3 regions of the Amycolatopsis umgeniensis genome follow, and region 3 is predicted to be linked to each of the others. Evidence: riboswitches for the same ligand, from Rfam matches in the RefSeq annotation. Region 3 holds a riboswitch; each other region holds the start of a gene.

Region 1 (2,194 bases), 1.1 Mb from region 3:
GCGTCGGCGAGCGCCTGGACGATCAGGCCGGTGCTGTTGGTGTTCGGGGCTTCGGTGCCGACGCCGCCGCCCCAGCCACCACCGGCGTTCTGGTTCGCGGTGAGCCAGGAGACGGTCTTGGCGATCGGGGCGTCGAGTCCGCCCGCGCCCGCCTTCCGCGCGGCCAGCATCGCCGAAAGCGCGAGGCCGGTGGTGTCACCGTCGGACGGGGACTGGTCGATCGTCTTGCCCTCGTCGCACGAGGAGATCTTGTAGCCGTTCGACGTGACGTGATCGCCGGTCTCGGTCGTCTTGATGTAGCCGAAGAAGATGCGGAAGTAGCCCTCGGAGCACTGCTGGGTCAGTAGCTTGTCGATGGCGAGCTGGTCATTCTCACCCGCCGCGGCGAGCCCGATGACGCCGAGCGACTGGCCGAACATGTTCGCGTTGTTGCTCACGGAGTCGGCGAGGTCGGGGTTCTTCGAGTAGTCGCTGATCCGGCCCTTGTCCGGGCCTTTGCGCATGATCGCGGCCTTGGTCTCGGCGACCATGTCGTAGCCGTCGAAGTTCCGCGGGTCGTGGCCGGAGGCCTGCGCGGCGACCAGCGTCTTGGCCGCGGCGCCGCCGACGATGACCTGGTCGTAGCCTGCGCCGGGGACGAGGCCGTCCCAGGTGAAGTAGTCGGTGGCGTGGCCCTGCTCGTCGAGGAACTTCACGATCGGCTCGGCCTTCGCACCCTCGCCCGAGGCGTACATCGAGAGCAGCACGTCGATCATCAGGCCGTGGTCGGGCAGTTCGCCGCCGTTGGGGTTCTCGAGCGTGCCGTCCGGCTTCAGCTTCGTCGCGAGCCAGCGAGAGTTCGCCTTCGCCGCGTCGGGATCGTTCGCGGCCGTCGCCGTCCCGGTGAGCAGGGCGGCGACCACGCCGACACTGACGGCGAACGCCGATGCGGCCAAGTACCCGCGGCGCATGGCTCCTCCTTGCGGCATGGCGGAGGACAGGCGCGGGGGCGCCGGAGTCACCCCTGTTGATCGCGACAGTGGTTCGTTCATCCACCCGTGCGGTACCCCGGCTCGCCCTGGTGAAGGGCCCACGGTTGCGCGACAGCGCCGGATTTCGACCGGCTTCCCCGTCACGGGCGGCGTTGTTCAGTTGTCGAGCCCGCCGAGGTTAACACCCGATCACTCGCGACAGGCACCGCTGACCAGGTCGGTTGCCAGGATCACATCGAGAGTCGCGCCCGGCGGTACCCCGGCGCTTGACCGGGATGAGACTCTTCGGATCGTCAATCAGCGCGGTCGTGGGGGAAGTCCGGTGAGAGTCCGGCGCTGTCCCGCAACGGTATGCCCTTTCGGGCGAGCCCGGTCACCCACGTCGCGCGGTGTCACCACCGACTCCTGTCGTGGAAATGCGGGAAAGGGTTCTCATGAGACGTTTGGTCCTCGCTGTCGCCATGCTGTGCGGCATCGGACTGGTCGCCGCTCCGGCGGCGACCGCGGCCACCCACAACAAGGCGGACGCCGCCGCGGGCTGGCTCGCCAGGCAGATGACCGACGGGGAAAGGTTCGAGGCCGACTTCGGCGGCCAGAAGTTCCCCGACCAGGGCTTGACGATCGACGCGATCTTCGCGTTCGCCGCGGCCGGGGTGTCGGACACGAACGCCGGCAAGGCGATCACGTGGCTGGCGAAGCCGGAGATCACCACGGGTTACGTCGGCAGCGGCACCGAGGCCTACGCGGGCGCGCACGCCAAACTGCTGCTGGCCGCGCAGATCCGGGGCAAGAACCCGGCGTCGTTCGGCGGCGTCGACCTCAAGGCGGGACTGCTCTCGCTGCTCACGCCGTCCGGCCGGTTCTCCGACCGGTCCGAGTACGGCGACTACTCGAACGCCTTCACCCAGTCGCTCGCCCTGCTGGCGCTGGACCGCACACCCACCGGCGCCCCCACCTCGGCCGTGACGTTCCTCGCGGGCACCCAGTGCGCGGACGGCGGTTTCCCGCTGAACTTCGGGGAAGCGACGTGCGCGAGCGACGTCGACTCGACCGCGATGGTCGTGCAGGCCTTGCGCGCCACCGGTGACGCGGTGAACGCCGGCGAGGGCACTTCCTGGCTGGTCACCAAGCAGCACGCGAACGGCGGCTTCGGCGTCGGCACGAACGCGCCGAACTCCAACAGCACCGGCCTCGCCGCCGAAGCGCTGGCGGGCCACCGTCCC
Region 2 (2,194 bases), 7.5 Mb from region 3:
TCGGTGCGCCAGACGTTGCGTCCGTCGACGACACCGGCCAAGACCTCCTTGTCGCGCAAGGCGGGCTCGGCCGCGACGGCGTCCACAAAGGACTCATCGGTGACGAGGTCGACGGCGAGGGCGTCGATCGGGGAGCGGGCGAGGACACCCAGTCCACGACCGAGGCCGCCGAAGTACCCGGCGACCAGGATCTTCGGGCGCGCGGTCTCCTTCGCGAGCCGGTGGTAGGCGCGGATGAGCGCGTTGAGCTCCGGCTCGGTGCGGTCCCCGGCGAAGGCGGGCTCGTCGAACTGGACCCACTCGACGCCTTCGTCGTGCAGGCGGCGCAGCAGTTCGACGTAGCCGTCGAGGAGGTTGTCGAGCAGGTCCAGGGGGCGGAAGCCCTCAGGAGCGGTCTCGGTGGCCTTCGCGAGCAGCAAGAACGTCACCGGGCCCACGAGCACCGGCCGGGTCTCGACGCCGATCGCGCGGGCTTCGCGGTATTCGTCGAGCGGCTTGGAACCGGCGACCGAGAACGCGGTGTCCGGCCCGAGTTCGGGGACGATGTAGTGGTAGTTCGTGTCGAACCACTTCGTCATCTCCATCGCCGGCGCGTCCTGCACCCCGCGAGCGGCGGCGAAGTAGGTGTCGAGCGGCGTGAGACCGAGCTTCGTGAAGCGCTCCGGAAACGCTCCGAACAGCTCGGCGGTGTCGAGCACCTGGTCGTAGTGGGAGAACGTGTTGGAGGGGACGGAATCCAGGCCCGCGTCCTTGAGCTCACGCCAGGCCCGCGTGCGCAGCGCACGGCCGGTCTCCAGCAACGCGGTCTCGTCGATCTTGCCCGCCCAATAGCGTTCGAGTGAACGCTTGAGCTCCCTGTCCGGTCCGATCCGGGGGTAGCCCAGCACAGTGGTGCCGATTTCGGTCACAGCTCTCTCCTCGCGAGCTTGTCGTCAAAGCCCGGAGCGCGCGCAGGAGTGACCGCGTTTTCGGTCGTGCCCATCCCACGAGGCCCGGACTCACGCACGCCGTCGACGCGCGCACCACGGGCAGGTCTTCGGACTCGTGGGCGACTCGCTCGCTCCTACCGGCCGTCGCTTCCCGGGGCGCCATGCCCCAGTGCTTTACCGTGTCTCGCACGGTGACGGCTTTCGTTCCCACATACCGCTGCGGGGCAGTCCCGGATTCACACCGGGTTCCCTGTTACCTCGACCGGCCTGGGGGGCCGGGCGAACCAGTAGCGCCCCGAAGCGTACCCAGGCGCGCTACTGCCCCGCTGGACATGTGATGAACCGGACGACATACGTGATCAAACGGCGAACTCGCGTGATCAGATGGCGAACTCGCGTGATCAGAGACGGGACGCGCGTGTCTGGAGACGGAACACGCCGGGCGGAAGTCCGCCCGGCGTGTTCCGTGTTCGATCACGTGAGTTCCGTGTCCAGACACGCGAGTTACGTGTCTGATCACGCGAGATGCGGGGTCAGTCCCAGTCGAGGGCGCCACCGGACTGGTACTCGATGACGCGGGTCTCGAAGAAGTTCTTCTCCTTCTTGAGGTCCATCGCCTCCGACATCCACGGGAACGGGTTCTCCGTCTCGCCGAAGATCGGCTGGAGACCGATCTGCTGCGCCCGACGGTCGGTGATGAAGTGCATGTACTGCTCGATCAGCTCGGCCGACAGCCCGAGCATGCCGCGCGGCATGGTGTCGCGGGCGTAGGAGACCTCGAGCTCGCACGCCTCGGTCAGCATGCCGCGGATCTCGGCCTGGAACTCTTCGGTCCACAGGTGCGGGTTCTCGATCTTGATCTGGTTGATGCAGTCGATGCCGAAGTTCAGGTGGATCGACTCGTCGCGCAGGATGTACTGGTACTGCTCGGCGATGCCGATCATCTTGTTCCGGCGGCCGAGCGACAGGATCTGCGCGAAGCCGGTGTAGAACCACATGCCCTCGAAGATCACGTAGAACGCGACCAGGTCACGCAGGAAGTTCTGGTCGGCCTCGGGGGTGCCGGTCTCGAAGTCCGGGTTCTCCAGGTTCTGCGTGTACTTCAGCGCCCACGCGTCCTTCTCCGAGATGGAGGGGACCTCGCGGTACATGTTGAACAGCTCGCCCTCGACCAGGCCGAGGCTCTCGCAGATGTACTGGAAGGTGTGCGTGTGCACGGCCTCCTCGAACGCCTGGCGCAGCAGGTACTGGCGGCATTCGGGGTT
Region 3 (2,194 bases):
GCCCGCACCGTTTCCCGCGCGGCGGGCGGGCACGGCGATCCCGGCAAGACGTTCGCGATCGGGCTCGGCTGCGAACTCCGGCACGCACGGCGACTCGTGTACTCCGACGGGCTGGCGCTCGGCACCGGCGCGGCCGTCACCCCGATCGGGATGGGGTGCAAGGTCTGCGAACGACCCGCGTGCCCCCAGCGCGCCTTCCCCGCGATCGGGAAACCGATGCGGGTGGACGAGCATTCGTCCAGCCTGCTGCCCTACCCGCCACTCTCGTGAGTGGCGGTTTATCGAGGAGAACGGCAAACCTGGCGTGTTCGTGGCCAGGGCTGGAGGTTCAGCCAGTGTGAGGCGAGGTGTCGCTCGTCGGCCCCGCTCCCACACACCACCACTCACGAGACCCATCGCGCACCTGAGGCGTACGCCACACCCTCGACATAGTCGGACTTCCTACTTTATGGTGTCCACAGGTCTGCGGTGCAGGGAAGCCGGTGAAAATCCGGTGCGGTCCCGCCACTGTGACCGGGGAGCGGCGCTCCTGCAGAGAAGGCCACTGGCGCGAGCCGGGAAGGCCGGAGCCGCCGCGGATCCGGGAGCCAGGATACCGGCCGCAGACGTGTCGTGTTCGTCCACGAGGATGGAGCTGAACGCATGCGGATTCTTCCTGCCTGCGCGAAAGTCGCCGACCCGCCACCACCCCGGCGGTAAGTCGTCCGTACTCCCCTGCCCGGCCGCCGATCGTGGTCACGGGCGGCTCCGTCCTGCGCACTTTCGGAAAGGGCATCCATGAGCACCGAACTCAGTCACTTCGTCGGCGGCAAGCCGGTGGCGGGAACGTCCGGCCGGTTCGCCGACGTCTTCGACCCCAGCACCGGCGCCGTCCAGGCCCGTGTCCCACTCGCCTCGGCCACCGAGGTCGCCGCGGTCGTCGCCGACGCGGCGCAGGCCCAGCTCGAGTGGGCCCGCTGGAACCCGCAGAAGCGGGCCCGGGTGCTGATGAAGTTCGTCGACCTCGTCCGCGCCGAAGAAGACTCCCTCGCCCGCCTGCTCTCTTCAGAACACGGCAAAACCGTCCCCGACGCGCGGGGTGACATCCAGCGCGGTCTCGAAGTGGTCGAGTTCGCCATCGGCATCCCGCACCTGCTCAAAGGCGAGTACAGCGACAGCGCGGGCACCGGCATCGACGTCTACTCGATGCGGCAGCCGCTCGGCGTGGTCGCGGGCATCACCCCGTTCAACTTCCCCGCGATGATCCCGCTCTGGAAGGCCGCCCCGGCGATCGCCTGCGGGAACTCCTTCGTGCTCAAACCGTCCGAACGCGACCCCTCGGTCCCGCTGCGGCTGGCCGAACTCTTCCTCGAAGCCGGCTTGCCGCCGGGCGTGTTCAACGTGGTCAACGGCGACAAGGAAGCCGTCGACGCGCTGCTCACCGATCCTCGCGTCGAGGCCATCGGTTTCGTCGGCTCGTCGTCGATCGCCGAGTACATCTACACGACCGCGGCCGCGCACGGAAAGCGCGCGCAGTGCTTCGGCGGCGCCAAGAACCACATGATCGTGATGCCGGACGCCGACCTCGACCAGGTCGTCGACGCACTGATCGGCGCCGGGTACGGCTCCGCGGGCGAACGCTGCATGGCGATCTCGGTGGCCGTCCCGGTCGGCGAGGCCACCGCCGACGCGCTGGCCGCCCGGCTGACCGAGCGCGTCAAGACGCTCAAGATCGGTGCCTCGCTCGACGAAACCGCCGACTTCGGGCCGCTGGTCACCGCCGAGGCCGTCCAGCGCGTCCGCGACTACATCGACATCGGCGTCGCCGAAGGGGCGAAACTGCTGGTCGACGGTCGCGGGACCACTGTGGACGGTCACGAGAACGGTTTCTTCCTCGGCGGCTGCCTGTTCGACCACGTCACCGCCGACATGCGGATCTACCGCGAGGAGATCTTCGGCCCGGTGCTGTCGATCGTGCGCGCGGCCGACTACGAGGAAGCGCTGCGCCTGCCCAGTGAACACGAGTACGGCAACGGCGTCGCGATCTTCACCCGCGACGGTGACACGGCCCGCGACTTCACCTCGCGGGTGAACACCGGCATGGTCGGGGTCAACGTGCCCATCCCGGTCCCGATCGCGTACCACACCTTCGGCGGCTGGAAGCGCTCCGGTTTCGGCGATCTCAACCAGCACGGACCGGACTCGATCCGGTTCT

Evidence for each region. A riboswitch is a leader RNA that binds a small molecule or an ion and turns the genes downstream of it on or off. The one in region 3 is predicted to bind cobalamin.
Region 1: another riboswitch for cobalamin. It lies ahead of HDA45_RS05635 (prenyltransferase/squalene oxidase repeat-containing protein); the one in region 3 lies ahead of HDA45_RS01250 (CoA-acylating methylmalonate-semialdehyde dehydrogenase).
Region 2: another riboswitch for cobalamin. It lies ahead of metE (5-methyltetrahydropteroyltriglutamate--homocysteine S-methyltransferase); the one in region 3 lies ahead of HDA45_RS01250 (CoA-acylating methylmalonate-semialdehyde dehydrogenase).

Annotation. Positions count from the first base shown of each region.
Region 1 covers NZ_JACHMX010000001.1:1,338,259-1,340,452, forward strand. Annotated here, with positions in the region: gene HDA45_RS05630 (prenyltransferase/squalene oxidase repeat-containing protein) at 1-950, opposite strand, end outside; cobalamin riboswitch at 1,022-1,163, opposite strand; cobalamin riboswitch at 1,245-1,370, shown strand; gene HDA45_RS05635 (prenyltransferase/squalene oxidase repeat-containing protein) at 1,406-2,194, shown strand, end outside.
Region 2 covers NZ_JACHMX010000001.1:7,783,516-7,785,709, forward strand. Annotated here, with positions in the region: gene metE (5-methyltetrahydropteroyltriglutamate--homocysteine S-methyltransferase) at 1-908, opposite strand, end outside; cobalamin riboswitch at 1,011-1,233, opposite strand; gene HDA45_RS36325 (ribonucleotide-diphosphate reductase subunit beta) at 1,463-2,194, opposite strand, start outside.
Region 3 covers NZ_JACHMX010000001.1:287,560-289,753, forward strand. Annotated here, with positions in the region: gene HDA45_RS01245 (short-chain fatty acyl-CoA regulator family protein) at 1-270, shown strand, start outside; cobalamin riboswitch at 433-618, shown strand; gene HDA45_RS01250 (CoA-acylating methylmalonate-semialdehyde dehydrogenase) at 778-2,194, shown strand, end outside.